DNA from 3 places in the Nocardia sp. NBC_01327 genome. Region 3 is predicted to be linked to each of the others. Evidence: riboswitches for the same ligand, from Rfam matches in the RefSeq annotation. Region 3 holds a riboswitch; each other region holds the start of a gene.
The links. A riboswitch is a leader RNA that binds a small molecule or an ion and turns the genes downstream of it on or off. The one in region 3 is predicted to bind cobalamin.
Positions count from the first base shown of each region.

Region 1: another riboswitch for cobalamin. It lies ahead of metE (5-methyltetrahydropteroyltriglutamate--homocysteine S-methyltransferase); the one in region 3 lies ahead of OG326_RS09335 (CbtB domain-containing protein).
Region 2: another riboswitch for cobalamin. It lies ahead of OG326_RS32225 (FecCD family ABC transporter permease); the one in region 3 lies ahead of OG326_RS09335 (CbtB domain-containing protein).

Region 1 covers NZ_CP108383.1:2,766,677-2,773,850, forward strand. The annotation lists gene OG326_RS12175 (MFS transporter) at 1-190, opposite strand, end outside; gene metE (5-methyltetrahydropteroyltriglutamate--homocysteine S-methyltransferase) at 404-2,665, opposite strand; cobalamin riboswitch at 2,809-3,004, opposite strand; gene OG326_RS12185 (pyruvate carboxylase) at 3,331-6,735, shown strand; gene rsmD (16S rRNA (guanine(966)-N(2))-methyltransferase RsmD) at 6,732-7,174, shown strand, end outside.
Region 2 covers NZ_CP108383.1:6,964,181-6,971,354, forward strand. The annotation lists gene nadA (quinolinate synthase NadA) at 1-839, opposite strand, end outside; gene OG326_RS32195 (NUDIX hydrolase) at 916-1,674, shown strand; gene OG326_RS32200 (hypothetical protein) at 1,751-1,927, opposite strand; gene OG326_RS32205 (DUF2567 domain-containing protein) at 2,001-2,714, opposite strand; gene bsaP (biotin synthase auxiliary protein BsaP) at 2,714-2,929, opposite strand; gene bioB (biotin synthase BioB) at 3,024-4,061, opposite strand; gene OG326_RS32220 (TetR/AcrR family transcriptional regulator C-terminal domain-containing protein) at 4,170-4,754, shown strand; cobalamin riboswitch at 5,230-5,369, shown strand; gene OG326_RS32225 (FecCD family ABC transporter permease) at 5,404-6,435, shown strand; gene OG326_RS32230 (ABC transporter ATP-binding protein) at 6,846-7,174, shown strand, end outside.
Region 3 covers NZ_CP108383.1:2,145,434-2,152,607, forward strand. The annotation lists gene OG326_RS09325 (histidine phosphatase family protein) at 1-162, opposite strand, end outside; gene OG326_RS09330 (CbtA family protein) at 159-1,016, opposite strand; gene OG326_RS09335 (CbtB domain-containing protein) at 1,038-1,247, opposite strand; cobalamin riboswitch at 1,286-1,424, opposite strand; gene OG326_RS09340 (short-chain fatty acyl-CoA regulator family protein) at 1,482-2,906, opposite strand; gene prpD (2-methylcitrate dehydratase PrpD) at 3,061-4,563, shown strand; gene prpB (methylisocitrate lyase) at 4,563-5,477, shown strand; gene OG326_RS09355 (bifunctional 2-methylcitrate synthase/citrate synthase) at 5,477-6,601, shown strand; gene OG326_RS09360 (pyruvate carboxylase) at 6,639-7,174, shown strand, end outside.

The sequences.
Region 1 (7,174 bases), 620 kb from region 3:
GGCGCATGATCAGCGTCGCGGTGGTGATGAACGCGACCTCACCCTTGGACTTGCCGAAACTCGTGGCGATATCGGCGTAGACGAAGATCACGATGAAGTAGTCGAAGGCGTCCATGGTCCAGCCGAGCTGGGCGGCGATGAACGAATTACGTTGATCCGCAGTGAGTTTTGTCCTCGGTACCGTCGTCATGATTCCCCTCGTCCGCCACCGACCACGCCTCGGCGACAAGAACCCGACCGGTTCGGAAACACCCGAGACAGCAAGCGCATCCATACTGGACCGTTCTCGCCGATCTTGTCGGCCCTTCGCCGACATCCCAGGTCAGTACGGTGTGCCCGCGGCGAAAAGCGCCCGCAGTCGGCTGACTGCGGGCGCTTTGCGTGGGTCGGGCTAGGGGGCGAATCAGCGCACCGCGCGGGCCGCTTCGACCAGATTGCGCAGCGAGGCCTCGACCTCGGCCTGGCCGCGGGTCTTCAGGCCGCAGTCCGGATTGACCCAGAGACGTTCGGCGGGAACCGCTTTCAGCGCCTCACGCAGGGAGGTGGTGATCTCCTCGACCTCCGGGACGCGCGGGGAGTGGATGTCGTAGACACCCGGGCCGACGCCCAGTGAGAAGCCCGCCGCAGTGAGATCGTCGAGGACCTCCATATGCGAGCGCGCGGCCTCGATGGAGGTGACGTCGGCGTCGAGGGCGGCGATGGCGCCGATGACCTCACCGAACTCGGAATAGCAGAGATGCGTGTGGATCTGGGTGGCATCCGAGACGCCGGAGGTCGCGAGCCGGAAGGCGTCGACCGCCCAGGCCAGGTACTGCTGCTTGGCATCGGCCCGCAGCGGGAGCAGCTCGCGCAGGGCGGGCTCGTCGACCTGGATGACGCGGATGCCCGCGGCCTGCAGATCGACCGTCTCGTCCCGAATCGCGAGCGCCACCTGGCGGGCGGTGTCCTCGATCGGCTGGTCGTCGCGCACGAACGACCACGCGAGAATGGTGACCGGACCGGTCAGCATGCCCTTGACCGGCTTATCGGTGAGCGACTGTGCGTAGGCGATCCACTCGACCGTCATCGGATTCGGCCGTGTCACATCGCCGTACAGGATCGGCGGGCGCACGCAGCGGCTGCCGTAGGACTGCACCCAGGCATGTGCGGTGGCATGGAAGCCGGTCAGCTGCTCGGCGAAGTACTGCACCATGTCATTGCGCTCGGGCTCGCCGTGCACCAGCACGTCCAGGCCCAGCTTCTCCTGCAGCGCTATGACATCGGCGATCTCGGCACGCATGCGATCGCGGTACTGCTCGGCCGTGATCGCGCCCTTGGTGAAGGCCGCGCGGTCCTTGCGGATCGCGGTCGTCTGCGGGTAGGAGCCGATCGTGGTGGTCGGCAGCAGCGGCAGCTGCAGCCGTTCCTGTTGCAGCACACGGCGATCCGCGGCCGGGGCGCGGTGGGTGGCGGACTCGCCGAGTGCGCTGAGGCGGGCACGCACGGTGTCATTGCGCAGCCGGGGATCGGTGGCGCGGGCCGCGTGAGCCGCACGGGCAGCGGCCAATTCATCGGCCACCGCCTCGGTGCCCTCGTGCAGTGCGGTGGCCAGCAGGCGCACCTCGGCGACCTTCTCCGCGCCGAAGGCGAGCCACGAGCGCAGCGCCGCATCGATATCGGTCTCCGCCGCAAGCGAATACGGCACATGCAGCAGTGAGCAGGAGGTCGATACCACCAGTGCGCCGGTGCTGCCGAGCAGTGTGCCCAGCACGGCGAGCGCGCGATCGGCATCGGTGCGCCACACATTGCGGCCGTCCACCACACCGGCCACGATCAGCTTGCCCGCGAGTGCCGGGATCGCCGCAATGGCATCGACGGTGGCCCCGGCGGTGAGATCCAGGGTGATGCCCTCGATCCCGGTCGCCGCCAGCACCGGCAGGGCCGCGCCCGGGCGGCCGAAATAGGTGGCCACCAGCAGCGCGGGCCGCTCGGCGAGCGCCGACAGTTCCTCGTACACCCGGCCCACGACGGTGAGCTCGGCCTCGGTCAGATCGGTGACCAGCACCGGCTCGTCGAGCTGCACCCACTGCGCACCCGCCGCGGCGAGCTGACCCAGCAGGTCGATGTACAGCGGCAGCAGGGCGTCGATGCGCCGCAGCGGATCACCCTCGGCGTCCTTGGCCAGCTTCAGGAAGGTGACCGGGCCGATCACGACCGGACGGGCGGGGACGCCGAGCTCCAGGGCCTCGCGCAGCTCGGCGAGGATCTTCTCGGCGTTCAGCGTGAATTCGGTGTGTGCGCCCAGCTCCGGCACCAGGTAGTGGTAGTTGGTGTCGAACCACTTGGTCATTTCCAGGGGTTCGACCGAATCATTGCCGCGCGCCGCCGCGAAATAGCGGTCCAGCGGATCGGCGATACCGGTGACCCGCGGTGGCAGCGCGCCGAACATGGCCGCGGTGTCCAGGATCTGGTCGTAGTAGGAGAAGGTGCCGACCGGAATCGAATCCAGTCCGGCCGCGACGAGCTCGGTGAGCTGGGCGCGGCGCAGCTGCGCGGCGACCGCGTGCAGTTCGTCGGCACCGCTGCGTCCCGCCCAGTAGGACTCGGTCGCGCGCTTGAGTTCACGGTTGGGCCCGATCCGGGGGAGGCCGAGAACTGTTGCGGTGAAAGGGGAATTGTTGGTCACGGCTGTGCTCCAAATGTTCCAATGCCACTGGTCGACGCCACAGGTGAGCACGAACGCAGGAGTCCCCGGGCGCGACGTCGATACGGCGTGCGGGAAGCACCGGTCCGTCCACCCAGTCCACGAGGCGGAGACCGCCGGGTACGGCGTACCCGGCGCATTCGGCAGGTCTTCGGACTCGCAGGCACCGGCCTCTCGGCCGACCTAGTGGCCGTCGCTTCCCAGGTATGAACCCAGTGCTTGTGACGGCGGTCGTTCCTGCATACCGCTGCGGGACAGTGCTGGATTCTCACCAGCTTCCCTCTCACATCCGCATTCGAGGTCGAGTGCGGAAGCTTCGACGCGCGGTGCGATAGGCGGAGGCCTCCAACGCACGCACCGAGCGAACCGATTGCAATACGAGCATATCGGCTCCGCCGGTCGGCCCGGCGCGGGGCAGCGCTTCGCCCCTACCGACGGGTATGCCGGCCGGTCCGTACCGGCGGCTCTTCACCGACTCGACTTAGCAAGTCGGCGAACCCCGGCGGCCGCAATGCGTGGACCTCACAGGAGTGCATGTGTCCAGGTGATGAACAGAAATTCGCAACCGCCCGGTATGTGACTGTGAAGATTGCTGCGAACCCGGCTTCGATGCCCGCCGGGCATACCGGGGCAGGTACCTTAGGCGAATGTTCTCCAAAGTCCTGGTCGCCAACCGCGGCGAGATCGCCATTCGCGCATTCCGCGCGGCCTACGAACTCGGCATCGGCACCGTCGCGGTGTTTCCGTACGAGGACCGCAACTCGGTTCATCGTTTGAAAGCCGACGAGGCGTACCAGATCGGCGAGCCCGGACATCCGGTACGCGCGTACCTGTCCATTGCGGAGATCATCAGCGCGGCCAAGTCCGCCGGCGCCGACGCCATCTACCCCGGCTACGGATTTCTTTCCGAGAACCCGGATCTGGCGGCAGCGTGTGCGGCGGAGGGCATCACCTTCGTCGGGCCGTCGGCGCATGTGCTCGAGCTGACCGGTAACAAGGCGCGCGCGATCGCCGCCGCCAAGGCCGCCGGATTGCCGGTGCTCGCCTCCAGTGAGCCGTCCTCGGAGGTGGACGAATTGGTCGCCGCTGCCGAGAGCATGCACTTCCCGCTCTTCGTGAAGGCTGTGGCCGGTGGTGGCGGGCGCGGTATGCGCCGGGTCGCGGACAAGGCGCAGTTGCGTGAGGCCATCGAAGCCGCTGCGCGGGAGGCGGAGTCGGCGTTCGGTGATGCGACGGTGTTCCTGGAGCAGGCGGTGATCAATCCTCGTCATATCGAGGTGCAGATTCTTGCTGATCAGCGGGGCAATGTGATTCATCTGTTCGAGCGGGATTGTTCGTTGCAGCGGCGGCATCAGAAGGTGATCGAGATGGCGCCCGCGCCGAATCTGGATCCTGCACTGCGGGAGCGGATTTGCGCGGATGCGGTGGCATTCGCGAAGGAGATCAACTATTCCTGCGCGGGGACGGTGGAGTTCCTGCTGGATGAGCGTGGCAATCACGTATTCATCGAGATGAATCCGCGTATTCAGGTGGAGCACACGGTGACCGAGGAGATCACCGATGTGGATCTGGTGCAGTCGCAGATGCGGATCGCGGCGGGGGAGACCCTGGAAGATCTTGGGTTGAGCCAGGATTCGATCGTCATCCGGGGCGCGGCCCTGCAGTGCCGTATCACCACCGAGGATCCGGCCAACGGCTTCCGCCCGGACACCGGTCGTATCACCGGTTACCGCAGTCCCGGCGGCGCGGGTGTGCGCCTCGACGGCGGTACCAATGTCGGTGCGGAGGTCGGTGCGTACTTCGATTCTATGCTGGTGAAGCTCACCTGCCGCGGCCGCGACTTCCAGACCGCCATGGCCCGCGCCCGGCGGTCGGTGGCCGAGTTCCGCATTCGTGGCGTCACGACCAATATTCCGTTCCTGCTGGCGGTGCTCGACGATCCGGACTTCCGGGCCGGACGCGTCACCACCTCGTTCATCGACGAGCGCCCGCAGCTGCTGACGCTGAAGAGCTCGGCCGACCGCGGCACCAAGATCTTGAACTACCTCGCCGACGTCACCGTGAACAAGCCGCACGGGACCCGGCCCACGAAGCTGTACCCGCACGACAAGCTGCCCGCCATCGACACCACCGTGCCGCCGCCGGCCGGATCGCGGCAGCGTCTGCTGGAACTGGGGCCGGAGGGCTTCGCCCGGGCGCTGCGGGCGCAGCCCGGTGTGGCGGTCACCGACACCACCTTCCGTGACGCGCACCAGTCGCTGCTGGCCACCCGGGTGCGGACCAATGGTCTGCTGGATGTGGCGGGGCATGTCGCGCGTTTGACGCCGGAGCTGCTGTCTATCGAATGCTGGGGTGGGGCAACGTATGACGTGGCGTTGCGGTTCCTGTACGAGGATCCGTGGGAGCGGTTGGCCGTACTGCGTGAAGCCGTGCCGAATATCAACCTGCAGATGCTGCTGCGCGGTCGTAATACCGTCGGCTATACGCCCTACCCCGAAAAGGTCACGCGCGCTTTCGTTTCCGAAGCGACGGCAACGGGCATCGATATCTTCCGTATCTTCGACGCGCTCAACAATGTCGATCAGATGCGCCCGGCGATCGACGCGGTGTGCGAAACCGGCACTGCCGTAGCGGAAGTCGCCATGAGCTACACCGGCGATCTGTCCAACCCGAACGAGAACCTCTACACCCTCGACTACTACCTCAAGCTCGCCGAGCAGATCGTCGAGGCCGGGGCGCACATCATCGGCATCAAGGACATGGCGGGCCTGCTGCGTGCACCGGCCGCCGCGACCCTGGTGACCGCGCTGCGGCGCGAATTCGACCTGCCGGTGCATGTGCACACCCACGACACCCCGGGCGGGCAGCTCGCCACCTATCTGTCGGCGTGGCAGGCCGGAGCGGATGCCGTCGACGGTGCGAGTGCGCCGATGGCCGGTACCACCAGTCAGCCCGCGCTGTCGGCAATCGTTGCCGCAGCGGCGAATTCACCGCACGATACCGGGCTGAGCCTGCAGAATGTGTGTGACCTGGAGCCGTACTGGGAGTCGCTGCGCAAGGTCTACGGGCCCTTCGAATCCGGGCTGCCGGGCCCGACGGGACGCGTGTACACCCACGAGATTCCCGGCGGGCAGTTGTCGAATCTGCGGCAGCAGGCGATTGCGCTGGGTCTGGGTGATCAGTTCGAGGAGGTCGAGGCCAAATATGCTGCGGCCGACCGTCTTCTGGGTCGTTTGGTCAAGGTGACCCCGTCCTCCAAGGTCGTCGGCGACCTGGCTTTGGCGCTCGTCGGCTCCGGTGTTGATGTCGAGGATTTCGCTTCCGATCCGGGTCGTTACGACATTCCGGATTCGGTGATCGGTTTCCTGCGTGGTGAACTCGGCACTCCGGCCGGTGGCTGGCCTGAACCGTTCCGCACCCGTGCGCTTGCCGGTCGTGGTCCGGCCAAGCCGGAAACCCAGCTCACCGCCACCGACGAAGCGGGCCTCGCCGGTAGCTCCGAAGAGCGGCGCGGGACGCTGAACCGGCTGCTGTTCCCCGCCCCGACCGCCGAATTCCTCGCGCACCGTGAGAAGTTCGGCGATACCACCGGCCTGTCCGCCAACCAGTTCTTCTACGGCCTGCGCCACGACGAAGAGCACCGCGTCCAGCTGGACAAGGGCGTCACGCTGCTCATCGGCCTGGAAGCCATCTCCGAGCCCGACGAGCGCGGTATGCGCACGGTCATGTGCATCCTCAATGGCCAGCTCCGCCCCATCACCGTGCGGGACCGCTCCATAGCCAGTGAGGTCCCGGCCGCCGAGAAGGCAGACAAGAACAACGCCGGCCATATCGCCGCACCGTTTGCCGGCGTGGTCACCCTCGCTGTCTCCGAAGGTGATTCGGTCACGGCGGGCGACACCATCGGCACCATCGAGGCCATGAAGATGGAGGCCGCCATCACCGCCCCGCGGGCGGGCACGGTGCGCCGGGTCGCCATCAGCAAGGTCCAGCAGGTCGAAGGCGGGGATCTGCTGGTGGACGTGAACATCACCGAGACAGCCGCCGAATGACCCGGATCATCGGAGGCACCGCGGGCGGACGCCGGCTACGCGTCCCGCCCGAGGGCACCCGCCCCACCTCGGACCGTGTCCGCGAGGCGCTCTTCAATATGCTCGCCTCCCGCATGGATTTCGACGACACCCGCGTCCTGGACCTGTACGCCGGTTCCGGCGCGCTCGGCCTGGAAGCCCTGTCCCGTGGCGCGTCCCACGCCCTGCTGGTCGAAGCCGACCGCAAGGCCGCCACGGTGATTCGCGGCAATATGACCGACCTCGGTCTCTCCGGCGCGGACCTGCGCACCACTACGGTCGCCTCCCTGCTCGGCCGCAGCGCAGTAGGCGTCGGCGCATCCTCGCCGGCAGGCGGCCCCTACGACCTGGTCTTCTCCGATCCGCCCTACGACCTCGACGTCACCGAGGTGGAAGACGACCTGCGCGCCCTCGTGCAGGG
Region 2 (7,174 bases), 4.3 Mb from region 3:
TTTCGCAGCTGGTGCAGCATGCCGACCTCGGTGGCCACCAGGACCTGCTTCGATTTGGCCGCCTTGGCGGCGTCGATCATGCCGCCGGTCGACAGGATGTGCACCCGGTCGGCCGGGAACTCACCCGCGCCCGCGAGGTAGAGCGCCGAAGTGGCGCAACCGCATTCGGGGTGCACGAAGAGTTCGGCATCCGGGTGGGTGCGGGCCTGCTCATTGAGCTCATCGCCGTTGATGCCGGCGTGCACATGGCATTCGCCCATCCAGATGTGCATATTCTCGCGGCCGGTGATGCGCTTGACGTGCGCGCCCAGGAACTGGTCCGGCAGGAACAGCACCTCGCGGTCCGGATCGATGGAGGCGACCACATCGACGGCATTGGACGAGGTGCAGCAGATATCGGTGAGCGCCTTCACCGCGGCGGTGGTGTTCACGTACGAGACCACCATGGCGTCGGGGTGCTCGTCCTTCCACTCCCGCAGCTGCTCGGCGGTGATGGAGTCGGCCAGCGAGCAGCCGGCCCGCTGGTCCGGAATCAGCACGGTCTTCTCGGGGCTCAGGATCTTCGCGGTCTCGGCCATGAAGTGCACACCGCAGAACACGATGGTGCCCTCGGTCGCCTCGGCGGCGATTCGGGACAGCGCGAGGGAGTCGCCGACATGGTCGGCAATGTCCTGGATCTCGGGGAGCTGATAGTTGTGCGCCAGGATCGTCGCGTTGCGCTCGCGCGCCAATCGCTTGATCTCCTGTGCCCACTCGGGAGTGGCGTCGACGCCGGTGAATCCCGCGGGCCCGTCCACAATGCGCTCGGTGAGCGTCATCGTCGCACCTACTGCAGCCATGGCTGGCTCCTTCTCTCATGCGCTCGGCCACATCGCCGATTCGCATACAACCGGTTTTCGACTTAGAATCGAAAACGTGGCCCATCGTAGCACTATCCACGAAACGCTCACCGCCGTGTTCCAGGTTCGTCGCTTTCCGGACACCATCAGTGCAGGTGAGCGTGTTTCGACTGCCGCAGGAGTCGATGCGGGGCGCTGTCCGCCCGGCCAGCGCACGGAATTGGCGGTACTGCTCTGGGAACGCGCCCTCGACCCCGCCAAGGGCACCTGGTCACTACCGGGCGGCAAGCTGCGCGACGGGGAGGATCTCGACGCCTCGGCCGCACGGCAATTGGCGGAGAAGGTCGATGTGCGGGAACTGACCCATCTGGAACAGGTCTGGGTCTTCAGCGATCCGAATCGGGTCCCCGGCGACCGGCGCATCGCCTCGGCGTATCTGGGGCTGGTGCCGCTCACCGCCGAACCGGTACTGCCGCCGGACACCCGGTGGCATCCGGTGTCGGCACTGCCGGACATGTCCTTCGACCACGGCGGCATTGTCGAACACGCGCGAAATCGACTGGCGGCGAAGATGTCCTATACGAATATCGCGTTCGCCCTGGCGCCGGAGCGGTTCACCATGTCGACACTGCGGGAAACCTATTGCGCGGCACTGGGATACGAGGTGGACACCACGAATCTGCAACGGGTGCTTACCCGCCGGGGTGTGATCACGCCGACGGGCGCGACAACCTCTCCCGGTCGCGCGGGCGGTCGACCGGCGGCGGTCTACCGTTTCGCCGAGTCCGAGATCCGGGTCACCGATGAATTCGCGGCACTGCGGCCGCCGAGCTGACCTGTCGCACCGCGTGCGGGCGCTGCCACTCCCCCAGCACTACGGCCGAGCCGAGAGGTCGCACAGATGCGTGGAGCTACCACTCCCGCTTGCGATGCTTGGCGGTGCGACGGTAGGTGCGCGCACTCGGAATCGGTTGTGCGGCATTGGATTGCCGTAGTGCGTGGCGCTGGCGCCAGGCGCTGAGATCCGGTCGTTCCGCCGGCGCTTCGGGAGCCTGCGGGGCACGATCGGCGTGCGAAGCGGCTTTCATGGCCGATCCCCCTGCGGTGTCGTGAACTCGATGCCTCAGGGTAGGGAGAATCGCGGGGAAGCTCCAGCGATTTTCACTGCGTGCGATCGGTCTCCGGGACGGAGTCGGAGGATTCGAACGGCACCACCGGATCACGCGGGCCGTAGGGCTGGGTGCCGCCGTAGGGCCCGTAGGTGATGTCGGAGCCGAACTGGCCGGGCGCGAAGGCGGGCGGCTGCGGCGGGTTCCCGCGGAACGGCAGATAGTGTCCGGTGCCCAGATCGTCGGTGGTGCTCAGCGCGGCCAGAATCAGCACGACCAGCCCTGCGACCAGGGGTTGGACCAGCAGGGCGGACCAGCCCTCGACCGTGGGCGCGAACTCCACGATGGTGTGCACGGCGGGATGCGGCGGCCGGGTATGCCGCTGCTGCGCCACGGCCTCGCCGACCCAGCGCATGACCGAGGACCCCAGCGCCGAACCGGCAAGCAGTCCGAGCAGCAGCACCGGTCCGCGGGCCCGGCGCCAGCGCCAGGCGGCGGCCGCGGTGAGCACCCCCGTCACCACTCCGATGAGCACGAAGACGGCGACCGCGTCGAAACGGTGGGTGCTCTCCCCCGTCAGCGCGGCGCCGCGGTCGGGATCGATCACCAGCAATTGTTCGGCGGGCGCCAGAAAACCCCAGATCACGCCCGCGAGCGCGCTCGCCGCCGCGATGGCGGCGAAGACCACCGCTGCCGCGCGGGCCTCGCGCATCAGAAATCCGACGCGCACTCCGGGCTGCTCGGCAGCGGTGAATGTGGTTGCCACTAGCGGTGTTCCAGGCTGCTGGAGTCGAGCACGCCGTGGCGCGAGCACTTGGCCCACCACCCGTCCGGGCTCACCTGCACGACCATGCGGCGGCCGCAGTTCTCACAGAACCGCGGCGGCTCCAAACCCAGGGCGGCAGCGGCGGGGACGGCGTCTTCCAGACCCGGCACCACCCGCTTGCCCGTGAAGGGGTTGTAGCGCTCCTCTATATCCACGACCACCTCAGTGCTCAGCTTCTGTGAAGTGCAGCCTCGACGAGCTGCGCCGGTACCTGTATGTACGGTACCGGCTTCCGATGGCCCGCTGCGCTCAGAAGGATTCGTTGAGCGCCTTGATCGGCATCTTGAGCTCGCCGAGCAGATCGATATCGGCCTCGGCGGGTCGGCCCAGGGTGGTCAGGTAATTGCCGACGATGACGGCATTGATGCCGCCGAGGATGCCCTGCTTGGCGCCGAGATCGCCGAGGGTGATCTCACGACCGCCCGCGAAGCGCAGGATGGTGCGCGGCAGGGCGAGGCGGAAGGCCGCGACGGCGCGCAGCGCGTCGGAGGCGGGCAGCACCTCGAGGTCGCCGAAGGGGGTGCCGGGGCGCGGGTTGAGGAAGTTCAGCGGGACCTCGTCCGGCTCCAATTCGGCGAGCTGGACGGCGAATTCGGCACGCTGCTCCAGGGATTCGCCCATGCCGAGGATGCCGCCGGAGCAGACCTCCATACCGGCCTCACGCACCATGCGCAGGGTGTCCCAGCGCTCCTCGTAGGAGTGCGTGGTGACCACGTTCGGGAAGTGCGACTTGGCGGTCTCGAGGTTGTGGTTGTAGCGGTGCACGCCCATGGCGGCGAGCTGATCGACCTGCTCCTGGTTGAGCATGCCGAGCGAGCAGGCGACCTGGATGTCGACTTCGTTGCGAATGGCCTCGACGCCCGCGGCGACCTGCGCCATGAGCCGGGCATCCGGGCCGCGCACGGCGGCGACGATGCAGAATTCGGTGGCGCCGGATTTGGCGGTCTGCTTGGCGGCCTCGACCAGGCTCGGGATATCGAGCCAGGCGGCGCGCACCGGCGACTGGAAAAGGCCGGACTGCGAACAGAAGTGGCAGTCCTCGGGGCAGCCGCCGGTCTTGAGGGAGATGATGCCCTCGACCTCGACCTCGGGGCCGCACCACTTCATGCGCACGTCGTGGGCGAGAGCGAGCAGCTCCTCGAGCCGATCGTCGCCGAGGCGCAATACCTCGAGGGTCTGCTCCTGATTGAGTGCGACGCCGCGCTCGAGCACCTGCTCGCGCGCGATCGTCAGAATGTCTTCCCCTGCCGCGCTTGCGGCTTCGGTCCTGACGGCTGCCTGGGTCATGCGCGCGAATCCCTTCATCCGGCCGGTGTGGCCGAGCAACTTGAACGGTGTTCAGGGTAGGCTAGCAGTCCGGAACGTGAGCCGGAACACGAAGGGGTCGGAATCTCAGTGCAACTGCACCGCACGGACGTGGTCGACGGGGCCATCGCCATCCTCGATCAGTACGGACTCGCCGATCTGACCATGCGGCGGCTCGCGAGTTCCCTGCATGTGCAGCCCGGCGCGCTGTACTGGCACTTCCCGAACAAGCAGGCGCTGCTCGGCGCCGTCGCCGACCGCGTGCTGGCGCCCATGGACGAACCTGTCGAATCCGGCGAATGGTCCGGCCAGATCACCGAATTGGCGCACCGCCTCCGCTCCTGCCTGCTCGCCTACCGCGACGGCGCCGAATTGGTCTCGGCCACATACGCTTCCAGGCTCACCACCAGCAAGGGCCGGGAACGCCTGGCAGGGGCGGCGATTCGCGCCGGCATGACCCGCGAGGAAGCCGACCTCGCCGCCTACACCCTGCTCTACTACGTCCTCGGCCAGACGGTTGACGAGCAATCCCGCATGCAAATGGACTCCGTAGGCGCCCTCGCCGAAGAATCCTCCCCCCTCTACGACAGCCCCGACGCCACCGCCCGCTTCGACTTCGGCCTGCAACTCTTCATCAGCGGCGTCCGCCACCTCCTCGGCACCCGAGTCCGCTGACCGGCTCCATCACCGCCCTCATACAGAACAGCTCTCACCAGAGCTGTTCGGCTGCGACAAATCCGGTGCTGTCGGTACATCCACGGACTGATCCGAATGGGCGCCAAACCAGCCCACCCAGAGCCAACCGCCTCACGGCGCATCGGAAAACACGTCTTCGGATCGAACAGCACGCGGCCGCACCGAACAACGCCAGCACTATCTGTTTGCCTCCGACATAGGCTGCGCCGCCGAAGAGAGCACCGCGGGGCAGCGCTGCTTCGTACCGAACAGCGCGCCTCTGGCCGAACAGCGCGCCTCTGGCCGAACAGCGCGCCTCTGGCCGAACAGCACGTCTCTGGCCGAACAGCACGTCTTTGGATCTCACAGCGCGTCTCTGGATCTCACAGCGTGTGCAAGCGTTGTGCGGCCAGAGATGTGTTGTCGACGGGGGCGCTCGTGGTTCGGGGGTGGCGATTGGGTAGCAAATCGGACTTATCGGGCGGCGGGGTAGGGTTCGGGGCTGTTGTTGTCGGCAGGTGTGGGAATCCGGTGTGAGTCCGGAGCGGTCGCGCCACTGTGAGTGTCCGGACCTGTTCGGATGCGAGTCAGACCTCCCCTGCCACGGAGTTCTCTGGAGAGGCCGCGGGTTGCCGATGGAGTTTCAGCGATGAGTCGTGCGCGGCTTTCGATCGCTCTGCCCCTGCTGGGGGTGCTGCTGGTGGTCGCCATGGTGATCGCGACCGGGTTCGGGGCCGAGAACATTCCGGTGTCTTCGGTCGTCGAGGTAGTGCGGCGGCGGATCGGTGGGCTCGCGCCCGAGGATCTGGGGCTGGACACGATTGTGTGGCAGTTGCGGGTGCCGCGGACGGTGCTCGCGGCCATTGTCGGTGCGGGGCTCGCGGTGGCGGGGGCGGCTATGCAGACACTTGTGCGCAACCCGCTGGCCGATCCGTATCTGCTGGGCGTCTCCTCCGGGGCCGGGGTCGGTGCGGCGGCGGTCATCACCTCGGGGATGTTCGCGGGAGCGGGGATGTGGGCGCTGTCGACCGGGGCGCTGGCGGGGGCGCTGGTCGCCGCCGCAGCGGTATTCCTGATCGCCATGGCGCAGGGCGGGCTAACTCCACTGCGATTGGTGCTCACCGGGACTGTGCTGGGCTCCGCCTTCGCGGCGCTCAGCAGTTATCTCATCTTCCGCAGCAGTGAGCCGGCCGCCGCACAATCGGTGCTGTTCTGGCTGCTGGGCAGTCTCTCAGGGGCGGATTGGACGCGAATCCTGTTGCCCGCCTGCGTGGTCGGAGCGAGCCTGCTGGCGCTGCTGATCGCCGCCAATTGGCTGGACGCGCTCAATCTGGGCGCGGATGCCGCCGCCTCGGTGGGAGTTCCCGTGCGCGAGCTGCGAATCGCGCTCTTCGTCCTGCTGGCGGTGCTCGTCGGCGTGCTGGTGGCCGTCTCCGGCGGCATCGGCTTCGTCGGCCTGGTGGTCCCCCACGCCGCGCGCCTGCTGGTCGGCCCCCGCCACCGCGCACTCCTCCCCGCCGCCGCCCTCTGCGGTGCGTTCTTCCTGGTGGTCGCGGACGCCGCCACCCGGGTCCTGGTGCGCCCCACCGAAATCCCGGTCGGCGTCCTCACGGGCCTGATCGGCGCACCGGCCTTCCTCATCCTCATGGGCCGTCGCCGTTACCGATTCGGTGCGGCATGACCGACAACGGCACTGGGTCGGAGCCGGTTTCGGAGGACATCACCGCGGCGGCGGGAGTCGACGACGCTGCCGCCACGAAAGGCCACGACGCCGCGGTAAAGGACGCTGCGGTAAAGGACGCCGCGGTAAAGGCAGGGGCGACAACTGGATCCCTGGCAGACAACGGCGATGCGGGAGCCGCACCCCGACATCCCGGCATGCCTGTGGCCGGGATCCACCGGGATCGGCTGAGCGGCAGCAGGTTTGGATCCCGGCCACAAGCGCGCCGGGATAACGGGGGGATGCTCGCAGGCAGGAGCACGCCAGCCGACGAAGGCACGCCAGCCGACGGAAGCACGCCAGCCGATGAGTATGCGTTGGTGGTGCGGGAGTTGGGGTGTGCGGCTGGGCGGCGGAATGTGTTGGAGGGGGTGGGGTTTGCGGTTCGAGCCGGGGAGACGGTGGGGATTGTCGGGCCCAATGGGAGTGGGAAGACGACGCTGTTGCGGACGCTTGCCGGGCTGGTGAAGCCGGTGCGGGGGCAGGTTGTGGTGGAGGGGCGGGAGCTGCACCGGCTTTCGGCCCGGGAGCGGGCTCGGCGGGTGGGGTTCGTGGCGCAGGATCAGTCGGCGTCGGAGGATTTGCTGGTCGGGGAATTGGTGGCGCTCGGGCGGACGCCGTATCTGCCGCCGTGGGGTGGGGGCGGTCCCGAGGAGCGGCAGACCATCGAAGATGCCTTGCGGAGTGTGGATTTGGCGGG
Region 3 (7,174 bases):
CGGGCCGGCCTGGATCAGGTCGGCCCGGAGGGTGCTGTGATCAGCTTTCTGCACGGAGCGCAGGCCCAGCTCGCTGAGGGGTTCGTCAGCGGCGAATCGCGCCGCTGCCATGGCCTCGGTCATGGCGTGCGAGATCAGCGTGAGCCGGGTGACCGCGCTCATGCCGGGGAAGCCGCCGCGACGATCGGTGCGGGACTGGTCTGGCGGCCGAACAGGCGCGGCGCCAGGGTGGCGAATCCGACTCCGATGACCGTCCACAGAATCAGCTGGGCGGCAAAGGAATAGAACCGGAACAGGAACAGGTCGTCGGCCGGGAATCCGGGGTAGACGATCTTGCCGGACGGATCGGTCAGCGGCTGCGGCGTCTCGGTTGTGAAATCACCGAACTCGGACTTGTTGGCCGAGAGATGACCCAGCGACGGCAGCAGTGCGATCACGATGCCGACCACCACCGCGAAGGCCACGCCGGCCACGATCGTCGCGTTCCAGTTGCCCAGTCGCGCTTGCAGTCTGCGACCCAGCCAGATCGCGCCCAGCAGCAGAATGCCGGTGATCACGATCATTGCCACGTACAGACCCGTGCGCTCCTTGATGGTGTCCGGATGCCCGATCGACGGCGGATTGGCCGGGTACTTCAGGAACGGGACACCGTAGAACACCAGGAACATGCCACCGGCCACCACCAGCGCGAGATTGCGCGGGGTGAGCTTGCCGACCCGGCCGACGCATACGCAGTACGCGGTCGCGAACAGCGCGCCCATGGCGATGCCGAACAGGATCATGCCGAAGCCGATACCGACATTGGACTGGATGCCCCGGCTGAAGATCTCCGGGCCCATATCGGCCATCGGTTTGCCCGCGGCCTTGTCCAAGGCCATCTGGGCGTCGTCGCGGCCGGACTCGTAATCGATGGCGCGGCTGATGACCGGTTCAGCCAGGATGCGGGCGAACAGGAACGCCAGAAGACCTCCGAGCGCCCCTACGAGCAGGCCCCGGAAGATGATTCGCTTTTCCATTGTGTCGACTCTCTTCCCTGATTAATGGCAGGGGAAGCCGAGGAAATGCCGAGCGTCGTGCACGAACTCGTGCACATGCATATCGCTGCCGAAGATCGAGACAGCGCCCTGATCGATGCCGATGAAGTAGTAGGCGAGCAGCGCCAGCAAAGTGGTGCCCGCCAGCCACATGGCCGTCGTGGGGAGCGAAAGTGTTTCCACCCCGGATTGGGGGACGTAAGACGTAGCCATGAAACTCTCCTGAACCTTGCGGGGATGTACGCGTCCCCGGTCGTTGGTATTGCACGGCTCTTCGAGTGTCTGACTCGCACGTCCGGAAAGGGAAGTGCTCACAGTGGCGCGACCGTCCTGGGTTTGCACCAGGTTCCTCGAATCATCGCTCACATCACCATACGAAACCCCTGATGCGCTGGTCAATCGGGGTGCCAACAGATGAGATCGCGCCATCGCGCGGCGGCCGCGGGATCAGCCCGCCGCGGTGGGCACGTACGGGATGTTGAGGGAACTGTTGTCGTCCACCCGAATCGGTCGGCCCAGCTGCGGGAATGCCCGCTGTGCGCAGTCGGTGCGCTCGCAGACCTTGCAGCCCGCACCGATCGGCACCGCGCTGCGCGGGTCGTCGATCGGCAGGCTGTGCGAGTAGACGAGCTTGTGCGCGTATGCCAGATCGCAACCGAGTCCGATGGCGAAGTCGCGCTTCGGCGAGAGGAAGCCGGGCGTGTTCTCGTCGGTGGTGCGGGCCAGCCACAGGTAGTTGCGGCCGTCGGGCATGCGGGCGATCTGCCTGCGAATGCGCCCCGGCGTGGAGAACGCCTCGTGCACCACCCACAGCGGGCAGCTGCCGCCGACCCGGGAGAAGTGGAAAGCGGTGGCGGACTGCCGTTTCGAGATATTCCCGGCCCGATCGGTGCGGACGAAGAAGAACGGCACCCCGCGCTTCCCGGGTCGCTGCAGGCTCGAGAGCCGATGACACACCGTTTCGAAGCCGACCTCGAACTTGGCGGCCAGCAGTTCGATGTCGTAGCGCAAAGTCTCTGCCGCATCCCAGAATTGGGTGTACGGAAGGATGAGCGCACCGGCGAAGTAATTGGCCAGGCCGATGCGCAGCAGGCTGCGGGAGCGATCCGGCATGGTCTCGGCCTCGTCGATGAGATCGGCAATGGCCGGGCCCTGTGTGAGAAAGGCCAGCTGGGTGGCCAATTGGAAGGCGCGCTGACCCGGCGTGAGCCGGCGGGCCAGGGTCAGGACGCGGGCCTGCGGATCGTAGAGGCGCTTCGGGCCCGGATGGTCCGGGTCGTCGGTACGGATCACCACCGCGATGCCGTGCTGCTCGCGCAGCAGCAGGGTCAATTGCAGATCGAGTCCGCCGAGGGTGAGCCCGCTGCGGGAGAACAGTTCTTCGGCGGCGGCATCGAGCGCGGGCACATGATTGCGGCGATCGTAGAAGTAGTCGCGCACATCTTCGTAGGGCATGGCGACGGTGGGATCGCCTGGGACACCGTCGATTCCGGCCGATACCCGTTCGAGTTGCTCCGTCGCGCCGCGCAGCCGCCGATGCAGTCCCACCAGCATGCGCCCAGCAGCCGGGATGCGCGCCACCAGATCGTCGATCTCGGCGGTGGTGATTCCGGCGCCCTCGGCGTCTTCGGCGAAGACGTCCTGTAGGTCCGCGATCAGCCGGGCATCGGTATCGGCGGCGAAGAAACCCATATCGAGATCGAAACTTGAATTGAGCCGCAGCAGCACCGGCACCGTCAGCGGTCGCTGGTCGTGCTCGAGCTGATTGATGTAACTGACCGAAAGCCCGAGCAGCTTGGCCATCGCCGATTGCGAGAGCCCCCGCTGTTCCCGCAGCGTGCGCAACCTCCCGCCCGCGTACATCTTCTGCATGGTCGAAATCTAGCACTTCATACTTTTACAACTTTTACAAATTCACCGATTGCCTTCCACAAAAATAGGCATTTGCGGGGTATATCCCTCAATTCTCATGCTGTGTAGCGTGCGAAAAGTACCCGGTGAAATCGATGTCTGGAGGTCCTCGGCAGTGAAGAATCATCTCGTTCGCACGCACCGTTCCGCGGAGCAGTTCCCCCGCGAAGAACATCTCGCCTGGCGTATCGCGGAGGTTGCCGCGGATCCGGTGGCGGTCGCCGCGGAAACGCAGGAGATGATCATCAACCGGATCATCGACAATGCGGCCGTCGCCGCCGCCTCGGTGACCCGGCGGCCGGTGGCCAATGCTCGCGCCCAGGCGCTTTCGCATCCGTACCTGCCCGGCTCGACCGTCTTCGGCGCCGGCGGCTCGTACTCACCGGAGTGGGCCGCGTGGGCCAATGGAGTCGCGGTGCGCGAGTTGGACTTCCACGACACCTTCCTGGCCGCGGAGTACTCGCATCCCGGCGACAATATTCCGCCGATCCTGGCCGTCGCCCAGCACGCCGGCCGCACCGGCGCGGATCTGATTCGCGGCCTTGCCACCGGTTACGAGATCCAGATCGATCTGGTGCGCGCAATCTGCCTGCACGAGCACAAGATCGACCACGTCGCCCACCTCGGCCCCTCGGCCGCCGCGGGCATCGGCACCCTGCTCGGCCTCGAGACCGAGACCATCTATCAGGCCGTCGGCCAGGCGCTGCACACCACCACCGCGACCCGGCAGTCCCGCAAGGGCGAGATCTCCAGCTGGAAGGCGTACGCCCCCGCCTTCGCCGGGAAGATGGCCGTCGAAGCCGTGGACCGCGCGCTGCGCGGCGAGGGTGCGCCGTCGCCGATCTGGGAGGGCGAGGACGGCGTCATCGCCTGGCTGCTCGGCGGACCGAAGGCGGAGTACTCGGTGCCGCTGCCCGGACCGGGTGAGGCCAAGCGCGGCATTCTGGACTCCTACACCAAGGAGCATTCGGCCGAGTACCAGAGCCAGGCGCCCATCGACCTGGCCCGCCGCATGCGCGATCGGATCGGCGACCTCGACCAGATCGCCTCGATCGTGCTGCACACCAGCCATCACACCCACTATGTGATCGGCACCGGTTCGGGCGATCCGCAGAAGTTCGATCCCCAGGCCTCGCGCGAAACTCTGGACCACTCGGTCATGTACATCTTCGCGGTCGCCCTGCAGGACGGCGCCTGGCACCACGAGCGCTCGTACGCGCCGGAGCGGGCCCAGCGCCCCGACACGATCGAGCTGTGGAACAAGATCTCCACCGCCGAGGACCCGGAGTGGACCCGGCGCTACCACTCCACCGACCCGAACGAGAAGGCCTTCGGCGCGCGCGCCGAGATCACGCTCAAGAGCGGTGAGGTCATCACCGACGAGCTGGCCGTCGCGGATGCGCATCCGCTGGGCGCGCGGCCGTTCGCCCGCGAGCAGTACATCGCGAAATTCCGCACGCTCGCCGAGGGCGTGATCGAGCCTGCCGAGCAGGACCGCTTCCTCGAGGTAGCGCAGCGCACCGCCGAACTCTCCGCCGCCGAACTGTCCGGACTGACCTTCACGGTCTCCGAAGACGTGCTCGCCCGCGCCCCGAAGCTGCCGAAGGGACTCTTCTGATGACAGGTCTGCTCGCGGCGGCCACCTCGGCCGCGGACAAGCGCGCGGCGTTCCGCGCGGGACTCGCCTCCGATCGGATCCAGCGTTACCCGGGTGCGTTCAATCCGTTGGTGGCCAAGCTGATTCAGGAGATCGGCTTCGAAGGCGTGTACGTCTCCGGTGCGGTGCTCTCCGCTGAATTGGGGCTGCCCGATATCGGACTCACCACGCTGACCGAGGTGGCGGGGCGCGGTCAGCAGATCGCTCGTATCACCGATCTCCCGGTGCTCATCGATGCCGATACCGGCTTCGGCGAACCCATGAGCGCGGCGCGCACCGTGACCGTCCTGGAGGACGCCGGCATTGCCGGATGCCACCTGGAGGACCAGGTCAACCCGAAGCGCTGCGGACATCTCGACGGCAAAGCCGTTGTCCCGACCGCGGAAATGGTGCGACGGCTGCGTGCGGCGGTCTCCGCCCGGCGCGATCCGAACTTCATCGTCTGCGCCCGCACCGATGCCGCCGGAATCGAGGGCATCGACGCGGCCATCGAGCGGGCCAGGGCATACGCCGACGCGGGTGCGGACCTGATCTTCACCGAGGCGCTCACCGAGGCCGCCGACTTCGAGAAGTTCCGGGCCGCGGTCTCAACTCCGTTGCTGGCCAATATGACCGAGTTCGGCAAGTCCGAACTGCTGTCGGCGAGCACGCTGGAGTCGATCGGTTACAACGCGGTGATCTACCCGGTCTCCACACTGCGACTGGCCATGTACGCCGCCGAGACCGGGTTGCGCGAAATCTTCCAGACCGGCACGCAGGCCAAGCTTCTCGATCGTATGCAGCATCGCAGCCGGCTGTACGAGCTGCTGGAGTACGAGCGCTACAACGAATTCGATTCCGACATATTCAATTTCGCTCTCGAAAGGGATCAGTGATGACGGATACCGCGGTACCGGCCATCTACAAGGGGCTCGCGGGTGTGGTCGTGGATACCACCGCCATCTCGAAGGTGGTGCCCGAGACCAACTCTCTGACCTATCGCGGTTATGCGGTGCAGGATCTGGCCGCCAACTGCACCTTCGAGCAGGTGGCATTCCTGCTCTGGTCCGGAGAACTGCCCTCCGTCGCCGAGCTGGAGCGTTTCACCCAGCAGGAGCGGGCGCTGCGGCGCGCCGACCGGTCGCTGCTGTCGCTGGTGACCAAGCTGCCCGAGAACTGCCATCCCATGGATGTGGTCCGGACGGCGATCAGCTACCTCGGTGCGGAGGATCCGCAGGAGGACGACAACTCCCCGAAGGCTAACCGCGCCAAGGCCCTTCGCATGCTGGCCGTGCTGCCGACCATCGTGGCCGCCGACCATCGCCGTCGCCACGGCCTGGACCCGATCGCCCCGCATTCGCACCTCGGATACGCGGAGAACTTCCTGAATATGTGCTTCGGGAAGGTCCCCGCTCCGGAGCTGGTCAAGGCGTTCGAGGTCTCGCTGATCCTCTACGCCGAGCACAGCTTCAATGCCTCGACCTTCGCCGCGCGGGTGGTCACCTCCACGCTGTCGGATATCTACAGCGCGGTCACCGCGGCGATAGGCGCGCTCAAGGGCGCGCTGCACGGCGGCGCCAATGAGGCCGTCATGCACGACATGCTCGAGATCGACGATCCCGCGCTGGCCGAGCAGTGGCTGCGAAACAAGCTGGCGCACAGGGAAAAGGTGATGGGCTTCGGCCACCGGGTCTACAAGAACGGTGACTCGCGAGTGCCCACCATGAAGAAGGCTTTCGTGGATATCGCCGCCGCCACCGAGGGACAGAAGTGGGTGCGCATGTACGAGAACCTCGAGCGCACCATGAACGAGGCCACCGGGATCAAACCCAATCTCGACTTCCCGACCGGCCCCGCGTACTACCTGCTCGGCTTCGATATCGAGATGTTCACCCCGATCTTCGTCATGAGCCGCATCACCGGCTGGACCGCCCACATCATCGAGCAGGGTGAATCCAATGCCCTGATCCGGCCGCTGAGCGAATACGTCGGCGTGCCACAGCGTTCCATCGTCGCCTGACCGCCCCCCATCCGAATACGACGAGGTTGACCGACGAATGTTCTCCAAGATCCTGGTAGCCAATCGCGGCGAGATCGCCATCCGTGCCTTCCGGGCCGCCTTCGAGCTCGGTGCGGGCACCGTCGCGGTCTTCCCGCACGAGGACCGCAATTCCCCGCATCGGCTCAAGGCGGATGAGTCCTATCAGATCGGCGAGGTCGGCCATCCCGTTCGCGCCTACCTGTCGGTCGGCGAAATCATTGCCGCCGCACAGCGTTCCGGTGCGGATGCGGTGTATCCGGGATACGGGTTCCTGTCGGAGAATCCGGAGCTGGCGGCGGCCTGTGCCGCAGCCGGAATCACCTTCGTCGGTCCTTCCGCTCAGGTGCTGGAGCTGACCGGTAACAAGGCGAGTGCCATTGCCGCGGCAAGAGCGGCGGGGTTGCCGGTATTGGCCTCCAGCGCACCGTCTTCGGATGTAGAGGAACTGCTGACGGCAGCCGAGAGCATGCATTTTCCGGTGTTCGTGAAGGCTGTGGCCGGTGGTGGCGGGCGCGGTATGCGCCGGGTCGCGGACAAGGCGCAGTTGCGTGA